4 regions of the Ensifer sp. ENS07 genome follow, and region 3 is predicted to be linked to each of the others. Evidence: riboswitches for the same ligand, from Rfam matches in the RefSeq annotation. Region 3 holds a riboswitch; each other region holds the start of a gene.
What was found. A riboswitch is a leader RNA that binds a small molecule or an ion and turns the genes downstream of it on or off. The one in region 3 is predicted to bind cobalamin.
Positions count from the first base shown of each region.

Region 1: linked by a shared signal. The riboswitch ahead of nrdH (glutaredoxin-like protein NrdH) and the one ahead of IB277_RS01620 (aromatic ring-hydroxylating dioxygenase subunit alpha) in region 3 are both predicted to bind cobalamin.
Region 2: linked by a shared signal. The riboswitch ahead of bluB (5,6-dimethylbenzimidazole synthase) and the one ahead of IB277_RS01620 (aromatic ring-hydroxylating dioxygenase subunit alpha) in region 3 are both predicted to bind cobalamin.
Region 4: linked by a shared signal. The riboswitch ahead of IB277_RS11650 (CbtB-domain containing protein) and the one ahead of IB277_RS01620 (aromatic ring-hydroxylating dioxygenase subunit alpha) in region 3 are both predicted to bind cobalamin.

Region 1 is NZ_JACVBE010000009.1:257,250-261,410, forward strand. It holds gene metE (5-methyltetrahydropteroyltriglutamate--homocysteine S-methyltransferase) at 1-176, shown strand, start outside; gene IB277_RS25115 (acyl-CoA thioesterase) at 173-973, shown strand; cobalamin riboswitch at 1,124-1,350, shown strand; gene nrdH (glutaredoxin-like protein NrdH) at 1,738-1,959, shown strand; gene nrdI (class Ib ribonucleoside-diphosphate reductase assembly flavoprotein NrdI) at 1,972-2,388, shown strand; gene nrdE (class 1b ribonucleoside-diphosphate reductase subunit alpha) at 2,358-4,161, shown strand, end outside.
Region 2 is NZ_JACVBE010000002.1:187,479-191,639, reverse strand. It holds gene IB277_RS08000 (phytanoyl-CoA dioxygenase family protein) at 1-1,009, shown strand, start outside; gene IB277_RS07995 (SDR family oxidoreductase) at 1,098-1,910, shown strand; cobalamin riboswitch at 2,007-2,219, shown strand; gene bluB (5,6-dimethylbenzimidazole synthase) at 2,265-2,960, shown strand; gene IB277_RS07985 (DUF2865 domain-containing protein) at 2,973-4,043, opposite strand.
Region 3 is NZ_JACVBE010000001.1:347,784-351,944, reverse strand. It holds gene IB277_RS01625 (hybrid-cluster NAD(P)-dependent oxidoreductase) at 1-1,094, opposite strand, end outside; gene IB277_RS01620 (aromatic ring-hydroxylating dioxygenase subunit alpha) at 1,096-2,340, opposite strand; cobalamin riboswitch at 2,444-2,645, opposite strand; gene IB277_RS01615 (DUF6656 family protein) at 2,963-3,562, shown strand; gene IB277_RS01610 (L-threonylcarbamoyladenylate synthase) at 3,640-4,161, shown strand, end outside.
Region 4 is NZ_JACVBE010000002.1:927,449-931,609, reverse strand. It holds gene IB277_RS11665 (glucoamylase family protein) at 1-145, shown strand, start outside; gene IB277_RS11660 ((2Fe-2S)-binding protein) at 166-1,014, shown strand; gene IB277_RS11655 (CbtA family protein) at 1,053-1,850, opposite strand; gene IB277_RS11650 (CbtB-domain containing protein) at 2,048-2,224, opposite strand; cobalamin riboswitch at 2,265-2,527, opposite strand; gene IB277_RS11645 (TetR/AcrR family transcriptional regulator) at 2,526-3,218, opposite strand; gene IB277_RS11640 (NAD(P)H-binding protein) at 3,323-4,153, shown strand; gene IB277_RS11635 (DUF1772 domain-containing protein) at 4,150-4,161, shown strand, end outside.

The sequences.
Region 1 (4,161 bases), on a different contig from region 3:
TCATCGAAAAAGCGACCGAGGGCCTCACGCCGGACCAGATCTGGGTCAATCCCGATTGCGGACTGAAGACCAGGCGCTGGGAAGAGACGCGGCCGGCGCTCGTTAACATGGTCGCCGCCGCCCGCTCGCTTCGAGCGGCTTTTGCCGCCGATACGCGCGAAGCCGTCAAAGCATGACGGGGCAGCACGAAGTCACGACGGCGCCGGGGGAAACCCCGGCGCCACAAACCCTGATCGACATCGTTTTTCCAGGCGATACCAATCACCATGGCACGCTCTTTGGTGGCGCCGCCCTCGCGTCGATGGACCGGATCGCTTTCATCGTCGCCACCCGTCACGGGCGCGTTCCCTTCGTCACCGCATCCTGCGACCGCATCGATTTTCGTGCGCCAGCGCGCATCGGTCAGATCGTCTGCTTCAGCGGCCGTCCGGTTCGTGTCGGGCACCGCTCGATGGTGGTCGAGGTCGAGATGATCGCGGAAGATATCGCCACCGGCGGCCGCGCCCTTTGCAGCAGGGGCACCTTCACCATGGTCGCGATGCCCCGTGCCGATGAAACGGATTGGATGCTGCCGCCGCTCGATGTGGCAACGGACACGCCCGAAGAGGCGGGCACCCTACGCATGGTCGACATCGTCTTTCCCGGCCAGGCCAACAGCTTTGGCGCCATATGCGGTGGCAACGCCCTCGCGCATATGACGAAGGCCGCATTCGTCGTCGCGACGCGCCGGAGCCGCCGGGCGACCGTCCTTGCCTCCTGCACCGGTATGGACTTCAAGCACCGGATCATGATCGGTTCGATCATCGAACCCATCGCCCGCATTGTGCGGACGGGTCGCAGTTCAGCCACCGTCGAGGTCGAACTCTGGTCGGAAGAGCTCCTCACCGGTCTGCGACAGCGGACTGTTACCGGAACGTTCGCTATGGTCGCCGTCGACGAGGACAACCGGCCCGTGGCCGCTTTCGCTGCTTGATGGAATGGGGCGTCCGCACCAGGGGCGCCCTATCCACAACCTTGGTGCCAACCGGCTGTTTACTCCCCGTTATCCACACTGCAAAAGAAACCACCCTCCTACCCCCGCCTTCCACATACGGAACCTATTGACGCAGATTTGCGATGAACTACTATATCTAGTGTTCGAGGTTCTTCCGATTCGCAAGGATTGGGAGCTAAGACGGGAATACGGTGCGCCGGCGGGTTTCCGCTGAGGCTATGCCGTAGCTGCCCCCGCAACTGTAGACGGCGAGCGACTGTCCGGATTTGGACCACTGAGGCATGAGGCCTCGGGAAGGTCGGGATGGAAGCTTTGACCCGTAAGCCAGGAGACCTGCCTCGATCACCAAACGTCCACGGGCGGGGTGTCCGGAGGGGTTGAGTGCGTGGCAGGATGAGCCTGCCCGATCGTCTCGACGTCTCCCCGGCAGCCCGTCGAAAGCTTCGGGGTGAAGTCATGCCAGTTTCTTCCAGTTCAGATCCACCTTCTGCGGACGGGTGCGCGTTGTTGCGCGCCTGATCGAAAGGCCGCGCCTTGAAAACCCGCATCCGCGGAATTCCTGAGCGCCCGACCAAAACGAGCCGGCCCGGTTGCGTAACCGACCTTGGGCCAGCTTGACGACGTCAACTCCGGTCGAGTCGACCGGGGAGCGATGTTTCGTGTCCAATCGCCAACACCACGGTTCGCGTTCGCGCGATCCGACGACTTTTTGCGCCCATTTGCCAGACCCTCACGAGGAACCCATGTCGATCACCGTCTACAGCAAACCAGCCTGCGTCCAATGCACCGCCACAACCCGTGCGCTCGACCGCCAAGGCATCGATTATCGCATCGTCGATATCTCCGAGGATTCCGATGCATTCGCGCTGGTGCAGGGTCTTGGCTATCGGCAGGTCCCGGTCGTCGTCGCCGGCGAGCGGCATTGGGCGGGTTTCCGCCCGGACATGATCAGCGCGCTTTCCTGAAGGACGCGGGCGATGGGCCTGATCGTCTATTTTTCCAGTCGCTCGGAAAACACCCATCGCTTCGTCGAAAAGCTCGGCCTTCGCGCCGCCCGCATACCGCTCAGGGAAGGTATGGACGCACTTACGGTCACAGAGCCCTATGTGCTGGTCGTGCCGACCTATTGCGGCGACGATGGCCGCGGGGCGGTGCCGAAGCAGGTCATCCGCTTCTTGAACGACGCGGGCAACCGCTCTCACATCCGCGGCGTGATCGCAGCGGGCAACAGCAATTTCGGCGCGACCTACGGGATCGCCGGCGACGTGATTTCGGCCAAGTGCCGGGTACCCTATCTCTACCGGTTCGAGCTGCTCGGGACCGACGAGGACGTCGCCAATGTCAAAAACGGGATGGAACGATTTTGGACGTCACGACACTCGAACGCCCCTTAAAGGCGACGGAAGCAGCGCTCGACTATCATGCGCTGAACGCAATGCTGAACCTCTATGACGAAGAGGGACGGATCCAGCTCGACAAGGACCGGCAGGCGGCGAAACAGTACTTCCTCCAGCACGTCAATCAGAACACGGTGTTCTTCCATAACCTCCGGGAAAAACTCGATTATCTGGTGACCGAGGGCTATTACGAGCAGGAAGTGCTGGACCAGTATTCCTTCAACTTCGTGCGCGATCTCTACGATCATGCCTATTCAAAGAAGTTCCGCTTTCCGACCTTCCTCGGGGCGTTCAAATACTACACGTCCTATACGCTGAAGACCTTCGACGGAAAGCGCTACCTGGAACGCTACGAAGACCGTGTCTGCATGGTGGCGATGGCCTTGGCGCGCGGCAACGAGGGGCTTGCCCGCGATCTCGTCGACGAGATCATCTCCGGCCGCTTCCAGCCGGCAACGCCGACTTTCCTCAACGCCGGCAAGAAGAGCCGCGGCGAGCTCGTCTCCTGCTTTTTGCTCCGGATCGAGGACAACATGGAGAGTATCGGCCGCGCCATCAATTCGGCGCTGCAGCTTTCCAAGCGCGGTGGCGGCGTGGCGCTGTCGCTCACCAACATCCGCGAGATGGGCGCGCCGATCAAGCAGATCGAGAACCAGTCATCCGGCGTCATCCCGGTCATGAAGCTGCTCGAAGACAGTTTCTCTTACGCCAACCAACTCGGCGCGCGCCAGGGAGCCGGTGCTGTCTACCTGCACGCCCACCACCCCGACATCATGCGCTTCCTCGATACCAAGCGCGAAAACGCCGACGAGAAGATCCGCATCAAGACGCTGTCGCTCGGCGTCGTCATCCCCGACATCACCTTCGAGCTCGCCCGCAACAACGAGGACATGTATCTGTTCTCACCCTATGACGTGGAGCAGGTCTATGGCGTGCCCCTCACCGAGATTTCGGTGACCGAGAAGTACCGCGAGATGGTCGAGGATGCCCGCATCCGCAAGCGCAAGATCAAGGCGCGCGACTTCTTCCAGATCATCGCCGAGATCCAGTTCGAAAGCGGTTATCCCTACATCATGTTCGAGGACACGGTGAACCGGGCAAACCCGATCGCCGGGCGCATCACCATGAGCAATCTCTGCTCGGAAATCCTGCAGGTGAGCGAGGCGAGCGCGTTCAACGACGACCTCTCCTACAAGCACATGGGCAAGGATATCTCCTGCAATCTCGGTTCGCTGAACATTGCGGCTGCGATGGACAGCCCGGATTTCGGCCAGACGATCGAGACCTCGATCCGCGCCCTCACCGCCGTCTCCGAAATGAGCCACATCTCGTCCGTGCCCTCGATCGAAAAGGGCAACGACGACAGCCACGCGATCGGCCTCGGGCAGATGAACCTGCACGGCTATCTCGCCCGCGAGCGCATCTACTACGGCTCCGAGGAAGGCATCGATTTCACCAACATCTATTTCTACACGGTGACCTATCACGCCATCCGCGCGTCGAACCGGCTGGCGGTCGAGAAGGGCAAGAACTTCGCCGGCTTCGAAAACTCGAAATACGCGTCGGGTGATTATTTCGACAAATACACCGAAGCCGAATGGCTGCCGGCGACCGAAAAGGTGAAGGGCCTGTTCGAGGAAGCCGGCATCTCGATCCCGACTCAGGAAGACTGGCTGGAGTTGAAACGGGCGGTGATAGCTGGCGGCCTTTACAACCAGAACCTCCAGGCCGTGCCGCCGACCGGTTCGATCTCCTACATCAACCACTCCA
Region 2 (4,161 bases), on a different contig from region 3:
CGATGCCGAGGCGCGGCGTTCTGTTCTGGCGGAGATCTGCGAGGTACTGGCGACCGGGCCTGGCGTGGCGGTTTTCAAGCGCGCCTTTGCCGATACGACAGCAATCGACGTCGCAAGCGGGGTCTTTGACGCTATCATCGAAGAGCAACATCGCAGCAACAGCGGCGGCGGCGATCACTTCGCCAAACCCGGCGCCAATGACCGCATCTGGAACTCGCTGGAAAAGCACTGCCTGAACGCGCCGGAGAATTTCGCCTCCTATTACGGCAATGCCGTCATAGCGCTCGTCAGCGAGGCTTGGCTCGGGCCGAACTACCAGATGACGGCGCAGGTCAATCGCGTCAATCCTGGCGGTGCGGCGCAATCGGCGCACCGGGATTATCACCTCGGCTTCCAGACCGCGGCCGTGATCGAGCAGTATCCGGCGCATGTGCACAAGCTTTCACCGGTGCTGACGCTGCAGGGGGCGGTTGCCCATTGCGACATGCCGCTCGAAAGCGGACCGACGCTGTTCTTGCCCTATAGCCAAACCTATGTGCCGGGCTATCTGGCGCTCAACCGGCCGGAATTCCGCGCCTATTTCGACGCACACCACGTGCAGCTTCCCCTTGAAAAGGGCGACGTTGTCTTCTTCAACCCGGCGCTCTTCCATGCCGCCGGCACCAACCACTCCCGGGATATCCGCCGCGTGGCCAACCTGCTGCAGGTGTCTTCGGCCTTCGGTCGCGCAATGGAAACCGTTGACCGACTGACCATGAGCGCGACGCTCTATCCGGCCTTGCGGGCCTTGCTGGCGGGCGGGACGCTGACGCAGGCGGAAGCGGCCAACGCGATCTCCTCCTGTGCCGAGGGCTATTCGTTCCCCACCAATCTCGACCGGGATCCGCCACTCGGCGGGTTGGCGCCGAAGACGCAGGCGCAGTTGATGCGCGAGGCTCTCACTGCGGGGACGGGCGAACAAGAGTTTCTCTCGGTGCTGGAGGCGCAGGCGAAGCGCAAGCTGAGCTGACGAGCGAGTTACAATTTGACAGGCTCCCGGTGTGTTTCAGCCGGGAGCCGCAGCCGTTTCAAACGATCATTTCCGAGGGAGGAATTCGATGAGTGGACAATTGCAAGGCAAGATCGCCATCGTCACCGGTGGTACGCAGGGACTGGGCGCGACGATTGCTGGCCTTTTCGCCGAGCGCGGCGCTGAAGGCATCGTCATCTGCGGCCGCAACGCCGCCAAGGGGCGGGCGAAGGCCGAGCAGATCGGCAAGGCAAGCGGCGCGAAAGTCGTCTATGTCGAGGCCGATCTGGAAAAAGTAGAGGACGCCCGCAAGGTGGTCGCCGCTTGCGACGCGGAATTCGGACGGGTCGATGCGCTGGTCAACGCCGCAGCTATCACCGACCGTGGCACGATCCTCGACACCACGCCCGAACTCTTCGACCGCATGTTCGCGACCAATGTGCGCGCGCCGTTCTTCCTGATGCAGGAGGCGGTGAAGATCATGCGGCGGGAGAAGACCGAGGGCACGATCGTCAACATCGGCTCGATGTCGGCGATGGCCGGCCAGCCGTTCATTGCCGCCTATTGTTCGTCGAAAGGCGCGCTCGAAACGCTGACCAAAAACACGGCCTATGCGCTTCTTCGCAACCGCATTCGCGTCAACGGGCTGAATATCGGCTGGATGGCGTCCGAAGGCGAAGACCGCATCCAGCGCGAGTTTCATGGCGCGGCTGCCGATTGGCTCGAAAAGGTGGCGGCCGACCAGCCTTTCGGTCGGCTCGTCGATCCGGCTGAAGTGGCGCGGGCCTGCGCCTATCTGTCGTCGGCCGAGTCCGGGCTGATAACCGGATCGGTGATTTGCTTCGATCAGTCGGTCTGGGGCGCCTATGACGACTCGCCGCATCCGGTCGCTCCGCTTTGAGGCGGAGGCAAACGACTAAGCTCGACAGTAGCCGGCGGAAAGTGGCGCGCCATGTCTCGACCGGGTTGGCGCGCTTGTCTTTCTCAAACGGCTGTGCACTTAGTGCCGTCGTCAGGTGTCCGCGAAAGCGGGAGAATCGGGAATCCGGTGTCATTCCGGAACGTGCCCAACGCTGTGACGGGGACGATCGCCTCTAAGAGAGCCTTGAGTTGATTCAAGGTTTTGCCACTGGATCTTCAATCGATCTGGGAAGGCGAGGTGATCGGTTGAACCGAAGTCAGAAGACCGGCCTGGCGAGATAGACCGAACCCCGCGTGGACGGCGGGAGGTTTTCGCATTGTTGGGGATCGAACGATGCTGACTGAACCGAAGGGCGGCCTTGCGGCTGCCGGCGCCTTTTCGCTGCCAGAGCGGGAGGCCGTCTACCGTGCCATCGAGACACGTCGCGACGTGCGCGATGAATTCCTGCCCGCGCCATTGCCGGATGATCTGATCGGGCGCCTGCTGGCCGCTGCGCACAGCGCCCCGTCCGTGGGCTTCATGCAGCCGTGGAACTTCGTGCTGGTGCGGGCGGAAGAAACGCGTGAGCGCGTCTGGCAGGCGTTTCGCCGCGCCAATGACGAGGCCGCGCTGATGTTCGAGGCGGAACAACAGGCCAAGTACCGTGCGCTGAAGCTGGAAGGCATCCGCAAGGCGCCGCTCAGCATCTGTGTCACCTGCGACCGCACGCGCGGCGGTGCCGTCGTACTCGGGCGCACCCACAATCCGCAGATGGACGTCTATTCCACCGTCTGCGCCGTGCAAAACCTCTGGCTTGCGGCGCGGGCCGAAGGGGTGGGCGTCGGCTGGGTGAGCATTTTCCACGAGGCCGAGATCAAGGCGATTCTCGGCATCCCAGATCATATCGAGATCGTTGCCTGGCTCTGCCTCGGCTATGTCGATCGCCTCTATCAGCAGCCGGAACTCGCCGTGAAGGGCTGGCGCCAGCGCCTGCCGCTCGACGAGCTGGTTTTCGAAGACGGATGGGGACGCAGCAAGGAGAAGGCGTAAGGCCTCGTCCGATCAATTCTGGACCGGCTGATAGGCCGGTCCCTTCGGATGCTTGAGGTCGATGGCGGTTTCTTCCTGCGGCAGGTAGGTCGGGCCGACGACGCGAACCTTGTTCTTCGACGGATCGTAAGGCCGCTCTTCGGCCGGCGCCTTGGCGGTATTGCTCGCCGCTTCCGGCTTCTTGGTCTCGATGACGATGATCGACGACTGGTCGTCACCGATCTTCGTTCCGTTTGCCTTCGGTGTGGTCGAGGCGGTCTGGGGTATCTGGCAGCCGCACTGGCCGGGTTTTCCGACGGCGCGGGTGCGATAGGCAAAGGCGTTGGGCATTTCGGTATAGGGACGGCCGGTCACGGCCGAGACCATCTTGTCGCTCTCTTCCGTGTTGAGGTCGTGAAAATAGAGCTCGGTCTCAGCCCCCGGGCAGCGCGCCCGACAGGCCTGCTCGTCGCGCGGGAAATCGGCCGGCGTCGCATCCGAAGAAACCGGGAAAAAGGCGCCGTCGCAGGTGCGCACGCACATGGTTCTGAGCGTGCCGCTATAGTAGCGCTCCTGCGGCGCGTAGCCGTCTTCGCCTCGGCCGAGCATCGGGCCGTAGGCGTCTTCCGGCGGCAGGTCGGCAACGATGTTGCGGTGGCTTTCCGGCACGTCCGGTTCCACGCTTGCGAACTCCTCGCGGTCGCCATAGCAACCGTTGATCTCCAGCGCGGCGAGGATGCGTCGCCGGCTGTCGTCGCTGCCGCCGGCGACGATCTGCTCGCGCTCGGACTTCAGCATGCGCAGATTGTCTTCCATCTCGGCGATCAGGCTGTTGAGGCCGTAGCAAGTGTCGGGGTCGCCGCCGTCGAAGCCAATGGCGTTGCCGCCACTGCAACCCGCGCGGCGGCGGTCGTTCTTTGCTCGCCGCAGCTCGATATTCTGCCGCGAGATCGCGCTTGCGTAGTCGCGCGCATCGGCATTGCTGGCGACGTAGTCAGGCAGTTGCGCGAGCCGCGCGTTCAGTCGGTCGCAGGCCGTCGATGCCAGTGACGGACCGGCACCGATCAGAACCAGAGGCACAAGGGCCGCAGCGACGTGTTTCATGCGCGTGAACACGGGCGAAAGTCTCTTCCTGTTGCCAGGTCGGCGCCGACCTTCTGCGGGTGGCTGCCAGCGGCATTCCTGTTTCGCCTCCATCATAGAGCTTGTCGGTGATCGTGCA
Region 3 (4,161 bases):
CAAGCTTCGATCTGGACGTCTCCGAGCGGTCGCGAGCAGCAGGCGAGGATGTAGCCCTCATCGATCTCGTCGTCGAGAATGCCGCCATTGTGGCTCATATCCACCTCGCCTGAGACCTTCATCACCCGGCAGGTGCCGCAGATGCCGCCTTCGCAGGCAGCGCCGATGCGCACGCCGTTGGCGCGCGCCGCCTGCAGGATCGTCTGGCCGGGCTTGGCCTCGATCTCCTTGCCGCTCATGGTGAAGGCGATCTTGGCGGCCTGGACCTCGCCCTCGTCACCGGCGCCGGCGCGCACGGCAATCTCTTCCGCCGCAGGTGCGGCGGCCGGCTGGAAGCTCTCCTCGTGGTAGCGGCCCATGTCGAAACCGGCCGATTTCAGCATCTCGCGCACGCCGCGCATGAACGGTTCGGGGCCGCAGCAGAAAACGGTGCGGTCCATGAAATCGGGCGCAAGCAGCGGCAGCTTGGCGCCATCAATGCGGCCGCGAAGCCCGTGCCAGCCGTGGCGTGCCTCATGTCCCTCGACGATGAAGCCGAGGTTCAGCCCGGACATCTGCGTCGCCAGAACCTCCAGCTCCGAACGGAACAGCAGGTCCTCCGGACGACGCGCGCAGGAGATGAAGGTCACATCCGTCTCCGGCACGCAGTCCGCCATCCAGCGCGTCATCGACATCATCGGCGTGATGCCGGAGCCGGCCGAGATAAACAGGTATTTGTCGCCGGGATGGCGGACGAAGCTGAAATCGCCAAGCGGGCCAAAGGCGCGGAGTTTCATTCCGGGCTTCAGGTGCTCGAACATCCAGCGGGTGCCGATGCTGTCTGACTGCGCCTTGACGGTCACGGCGATCGACAGCGGCCGCGAGGGCGTCGACGACAGGGTGTAGGTGCGCATCACTGGCTCGTCGGCGACGGGCAGTTCGAGGGTCACGAATTGCCCGGGCAGATAGCGAAACCAGGCGGGCTTTTCGGCCCGGAAGGTGAAGGTCATGACATCGGCGGTCTCGACGACCGCCGATGTGCATTCGAGCATCTGCTGCCGGTCGATCCAGACGTGGAGCGCGTCGAAATGGTGAAACGAAGAGGCCATCTGCATGTCAGGCGACCCTTGAAAGCGGAGCCGCGTCGCCGGCAAGGCGCTGCTCCATGAACTTGCAGTACCACTCGACGAACTGCATCACGCCACCCTCGTGCTCGGGCGAATAGGGACCGGGCTCATAGGCCGGTGAGCGGATGCCGAAGGCATTTTCCTCGACGATCTGACGGTCCTGGTCGTTGGTCTCGGTCCAGACATGCGTCAGTTCATCTAGATTGTAGTCGACGCCTTCGACCGCATCCTTGTTGACGAGCCACTTCGTCGTCACCTGAGTCAGTTCGGGCCCGAGCGGCAGCACCCGGAAGGTGATGGCGTGGTCGGCGAGCACATGGTTCCAGGTGGTGGGATAGTGGAACATCAAGAGCGTGCCGATCTGGCTCTGGGAGACGTCGGCGGACAGGGCCCGCCTGACGGCGCGGGCGCCCGACATGGTGTAGCTTTCGGCATTGTCGACAAGCGGCATGCGGGCGGCGCGGAACTGACCGGTCGGCGACATCTTAAATTCGCTCGGCAGGCCCTCGGCCTCGCACTTCGCCCAATGTTCGGCGATCACAGGATCATCCTTGGCGCCCTGCACCCCGGTCGCCGTCGGCGCCTCAGGATAGGTGCGGCAGAGTTCCGGATGATTGGCGGCGCAATGGTAGCATTCGCGGTTGTTTTCCCAGACGAGCTTCCAGTTGCCCTTCTCGATGATGGTGCTTTCGAACGCGACCTTGGTTTCGCCGAGCCGATGCGGCGCAAGATAGGGCAAGGCCATGTCGCGGAACGTCGTGAAATCCATCGGCTTTTCCGACAGGTTGATGAAGATGTAGCCGCCGACCGTTTCGCAATGGATCGGCTTCAGACTGTGGGCGGCCTTGTCGAAATCCTCTCCCATCTGCCGGGCAAAGAGCAGCGAGCCGTCGAGTTCGTAGGTCCACTGGTGATAGGGACAGACAAGCTTTGCCGACGAGCCTTTCGCCTGCGTGCAGACGCGCGAGCCGCGGTGGCGGCAGGAATTGTGCAGCGCCCGGATGGCGCCCTGGCGGTCGCGGGTGATGACAACGGGGTAGTCGCCGACCTGGACGGTGAAGTAATTGCCGGCCCGCGGGATCTCGCAGTCATGGCCGATAAACAGCCAATCCTTGTACCAGATGTTTTCCAGATCCTGCCTGTAGTAGTCGGGATCGATGTAAAAGGCCCGGTCGAGGCTGTAGCCGTCCTGCCTGCCCTTCAGCTTTCGAAGCATATCGTTTCTGGTGTCCATGTCCTGTCCTCATGCGCCATGTTTCGGAGAGGCAGGACAGGAACCCGCACGGGCGCACGCCCATGCGTTTGAGGCTCCGATCCGGCTGCCCGCCGCAACCCGTTACGGTTATGTCCGTCAAGGCTGGTTTCCGGGCTCAGGAGCCGTCCTTTCGGACCTGCCCGGCGCCTTCCCGGACGAACCGTCCAGTGGCCTTTGCCGAGGCTTTCGCTCCACCACCGTTGCGGGGGCAGCGCCGGGATTTGACCGGCTTCCCAATTCTCCATCTTCCCTTCGAAGACGGCACCTTGAGTAAGGATATGTAATCGCGGAAGTCACCTTGGCAGCTGCCCGATAGCGACATCCAATTCCAGAATGACGACACGGAAAAAACCGCCACAAAAGGCCACCGTCTTAGAATTTTTACATTGCAAACATATAGATAGATCACATCTTGGGCAATTGCCGACTTTTGCGGCGCGGTCGGCGCAGATGCGGGAGGGCTTCGCCCGTTTGCGACATCGCGTCAGATAGAGAACGCTAATGATGCAGCCAGGACGAAATCATTCATTAACCATGAGCCGCTAGCCTAGCCGGCGGACGAGAGAGGTCCTGCAGGCAGGCAGATGGCGCGCTGACGATCATGGCAAAGTTGAGATACTACGACGCGACAGCCGAGAAGCTGCCGACAATCCCGCCGAAGGTGGCGGTTCATACCGAATTCCTGCGCACGGGCCGGATCAACCGCAGGCAATGGTTGCCGAGCGAACGCCGGTATTTGAGCTATGAGGAAGTCGCAGACAGGACGGGCAAGAAGCTCAGCACCGCCGGCGACACGACCCATAAGCGGATCAACGGGTTCCACAACTCGATCCAGTTCCCGAAGATGATCTTCCACCGCACGCTCGTCGGCCGGCCGCATCTCGGCTACTGTCACGTGACGGCGGCGCGTACGCCGGTTACTCCCTCCAAGGACATCACCTGGTCCTTCTACTTCGCCAACTTCTTCTGCAACCTGGGCGACGAGACGCATTTTTTCGAGAGTATCCAGCCCGGCTATTCACGCATGTACTTCGCCGTCGCCATCGAACCGGGCGCCCAAGCCGGGCAAATGGTCATCAACCGCAACTTTCGTGACAACGGGCTGCTGTTTCGCACAGATGATCCCAAGGTCGCGCTGAAAAACGTACTGATGCTTGGCGCCAAGGATGACGCGTTGCGTCGCATCATTCGCAGCCTCTGAGCCGAACCGGTTCCTTCAAAGAAAATCGTTCTGTTTTTCCGGTGCGTCCGTTAAGGAAGCGTCGGAAAGGAAACGGCATGGCTGAGATCATCGACACGGATAGAGAACCGGACCGCGCGATCGCGCGCGCCTGCGCCGTTCTTGCCGAAGGCGAGCCGGTCGCCATTCCGACCGAGACGGTCTACGGCCTTGCCGCCGACGCTACCAATCCCGATGCGATCAGTCGCATCTACGAGATGAAGGGGCGCCCGCGCTTCAATCCGCTGATCTCGCATGTTTCCGACATGGCGATGGCCGAAGCCCATGTGCATTTCGATCCGATTTCGAGGCAGCTGGCCGAAGCCTTCTGGCCCGGCCCGCTGACGCTGATCCTTCGGCAGCGCGCCGACAGCACGGTTCATGCGCTGGCGTCCGCCGGCCTCGACACGCTCGGCATCCGCATGCCCGACGGTTTCTCGCGCCGGGTAATCGCTCACTTCGGGCGACCACTGGCCGCGCCCAGTGCCAATACGTCGGGCAAAATCAGCCCGACCAGTGCGGTCCATGTGGAAGCCGATCTCGGCGACAAACTGAAGCTGATCCTCGACGCCGGCCAGGCC
Region 4 (4,161 bases), on a different contig from region 3:
CTGGCAAAGCGGCCTTAGCTGGGCACTGATGCGCAGCATGCCGGCGATCCGCCTCGGCCTTGAACGGGCGGGCTTCGACGGTGGCTGGCTGCAGGAGGGGGAAGGCGCGTGTGGTAATCCGCCCGCATCCTGCGCCAGAGGATGAGAATGGACGACGGAGACGGCATGCGCTTGAACGACCACCGGCCGACAGCGGAGACCGCGGCGTTTGCGCCGCAGGCGCTGGCCGTCGCCGACCATCTGCGTACCCAGTTTCCCGAGGCTGCCGTCTCGCTCGGGCCGGCGGCCAGTGATTTCAGCGCGCCGGGCGACTTCTGGGCTGCGGGCAGCGCTGGCCTCGAGGCGGGGCTCGCCTATCAGGATTTCTTTGGGGTCGGCATGACCGACCGGATCCGGGCGGCGCATCTGATCGCCTTCTATAGCCGCCAGCTGAGCGTGGTCCTTGGCGCGTTCCATCTCGGCGCCGGGTTGCAGGCGGAGGTGGCCGGCATTCGTTTCGAGGATTGGACGCGGCTTCACCGTGGCGTCGAAATCGCGGGCAAGCGCTATCATTTTCGCCTGCATCCGCCGGCCACGGAGCGCCAGGGTGGCGAAGGCGTCAGCGCATTCGAACAGGGCTTCATCGCCCATCTGGCACCCGTCGTTGCGGTTCTGAAAGCGCGAGCAGGGCTGTCGAGCGGGGCGCAATGGCGGCTCGCGGCCGATGCCCTGGCCGGCGCGTTCCTGGAAATCGGCCGCGCGATCGGCGACGAGGCGCGCGGCATGGCCGAGGCGCTGGCGATCGTCAAACGACCGGGTTCGCGGCTCTACTCAGAGGAGCTCTGCTACGAGCAGATCGCGGCTCTCGATCCGGCAAGCGGCGCTGAGCTGTCGCGCCAGTATCGGATCCGTTGCGGCTGCTGTCTCTACTTCAAGACGGAAGGGGGCAGTTTCTGCGACACTTGCGTGCTGCTGGAGCCGGAAGATCGCCGCGCGCGGCTGGCGGCGCATCTCATGCAAAACGGCGGGACCTGAACCCCGCCGTCGCTTTGCTGACGATCTGTGATCAGTGATCACTGTGCCTTGACGAAGCGCTCGTTGATGAAGCCGGAGACGACGCCGAGCACGATCCAGAAGGCAAGCGTGGTGGCGAGTGCGGCAACCGCAAACTCGGCGCCGAGCACGGCCGGAACGTTGCTGGTGATATCGAGCGGCTGCGGCGCACCGTAGACATGGGGTGCTGCGATCAGCACCAGGCCTGCGACCTTGGAGACGATCTCCTCGCGCAGGACGACGAGATAGAGGCCGACGGCGGAGAGCGCCACGGTCACCAGCCACCAGGTCTGGCGGTCGCCGAGTTCGGCTGCCGGAAATCCCGGCAGTTCCGGCGGCAGACCGATCGCCGGCAGCATGTGCACGGCAAGCCAGCCGCAGGCGCCCCACAGCGCGCCGTTCCTGAGCGTGATCGGGTAGCCGATCACCAGGCTGACGCCGGCGAGCAGCAGGCCGAAGCCGGAACCTGTGACGAGGTTCGCCATCAGCGTGCCGGAGAAGCGGCTCATGCCGAACATGATGCCGCCTTCCTCATGCTCGCCCTCATGGGCATAGGCCGGGGTGATCGGCGACAAAGCGTCGAGGAAAGCGCCGAACGGCGACACGGCTTTGAGCGACGAATGCTGGTCGTGGTTTTCTGCGGCCGGCTGTGCCGCACCCGGCTGGGCGGCGGGCTGTTCGGTAGCGGCCGGTGCCTCGCCTTCGAATTCTTCTGCATGCAGGATCAGCGGTGTGACGCGCAGTTCCTGGGCGCCGGTCATGAAGACACCGGCAATCAATCCAGCCACGATCGCGGCCAGAAGCGTTCTGACAATCATCTTGAAATCCCTCGATAACGACAAAAGCCACGCCCTATGGCGTGGTCCTCGAGCCTTCCCATTTTCCCTATGCTGCGGATGGCCTTCGCGCGCCGGAAAAACCGGGATGCACGCAGGCCTCCATCCGGCTCGGGCCGGATGCGTTCAGGTCCGCAGATTGTTCGATGCGGAACGTTGTTCACGTTCCGGCGCATCGGTCAGTGGCAGGGGAAGCCGTAGGAGTGGCGGGTGTCGTGCGCCGTGTCGTGCAGCACTGCCGAGTTGGCAAGGCCGGCGCCAAAGACGAGGAATGCGCCGATGAAGAGCGCGATGACGCCAGCGGTCAGACGATCGCTGAGGGAGAGCGGGGTGCTCGAAATGGTAGACGTAGCCATGACAACCTCCGTGATGGCATCGGGAAATTCCCGGTTGGGCCCTATGCCCGTATCGAGTGGCAGGTTTCCTGGCTCACGGCGTTGGGCTCGATGCCCTCGATCTGCCTCGCCTTCCCAGCTCGGCCGCCCTCTCGCGGTCTTGCCAGTGGCTTCTTCCGGATCGCTCCGGAACGGTGGATCGACGTCGCTCTACAGTCGCGGGGTCGGCCGTGATTTGAATGCCCAGCTTGGGTCCATCCGTCACATTCCCGTTTACTCCCGAAACACGTTCGCGTCCCGGGAACCAATCGATCCCAGATGATTAGGATTGTGTCATGGAGTTGTCAATTGAGTGCGCGCCGCCGCGCGGTCCATCCGCGACAAAATCCTTGACGGTCATGCGTTTGTAGGCTTCGACGATCTGGTCACCCTCGGCCCGGTCGACCGAGACTGCAAGTCGCATGGTGCAGTCGCCGAGATGCATGATCAGGAAGGCGGCGCTGTCGATCTCTTCGCGCGGCGTCTCCGGCACAAGGCGGGCCCAGACATCGGCAAGCAGCTTTCCGCCGGCGCGGCTTTGCGCAAGATCGATCTCGCGCAGCGCCTTGTCGGCTTGCATCGCCGACCAGATGTCGCGCATGACCGGCTCGGCGAGGAACATGTCGTAGTAGATGTCGAACAGCAGCGAGAAGGCGTCGCGCAGTTCGGCTATCGACGTGACCTTGGCCAGTTCGGCCGCGATGCACTCGTTGCAGACCGCATTGTAGCGCTCGGCCAGCGTGCGCACGATTGCCGCCTTGTCGGGGAAGTACTGATACAGCGATCCGATCGAAATCCCAGCCTTTTCAGCGACTTCGCTCATGCGCATGGCGTCGCTGCCCTTCTCCTGGATGAGCGCCGTCGCGCAGGCAAGGATCTGCTCGACGCGCTCGCGGCTGCGCTTCTGGCTCGGCGTCCGGCGCAGCGCACGCTCGTCGTCGGCGGGAAGCGTGGCGGGACTTGCATCTGGAATCATGAGTAATGCTCACATTTTGACTTGACTCCTAAAATACGAGGATTTATCACATTTGCAAATGTGAGAGATGCTCATGTTTGTTGATGGAACCTCAGGAGGAAACGATGTCTCGGAAAGTCACACTGGTTTTGGGCGGTACCGGCAAGACGGGGCGGCGGGTGGCCGATCGCCTTCGGGAGCGGGGCATAGCGGTCCGCATCGGCGCCCGTTCGGCGTCGCCTTCCTTCGATTGGACGGATGAGGCGACCTGGACGCCCGCCCTTGAAAATGTCGATCGCATCTATGTCTGCTACCAGCCCGATCTGGCGGTGCCGGGCGCCGTCGACGTCATCGACCGGTTCTCGAGCCTTGCCGTTCGCTCCGGCATCAAGCGGCTGGTGCTCCTGTCGGGCCGCGGCGAGGACGAGGCGGAAGCCTCCGAGCGTGCGCTGCAGGCCTCCGGCGCCGACTGGACGGTCATCCGGGGCAGCTGGTTCTTCGAGAACTTCGACGAAGGCTTCCTGGCCGACGGCGTGGTGAGTGGTTCGGTCTTCCTGCCGGTGGACGAGGTCACCGAGCCCTTCGTCAGTTGCGACGACATTGCCGACGTGGCGGTTGAGGCCCTTCTGGACGATGCGCATATCGGCAAGGTCTATGCCTTGACCGGCCCGCGCCTGATGACCTTTGCCCAGGCCGTCGCCGAGATCGCCGCGGCCGCCAACCGTCGGATCTCTTATCAGGCCATTCCGGTTTCCGACTTCGCAGCGCATCTCAAGGCGGACGGCGTGCCGGATGACTATGTCGAACTCATCCGCTATCTCTTCACCTCGGTGCTCGACGGGCGCAATTCCAGCATGACGTCCGATGTCGAGCGCGTGCTTGGGCGGCGTCCGCGCGACTTTGCCGATTACGCCCGGGAAACCGCAGCAACTGGTGTTTGGAGTCTTGCCGCATGATCCCGCTG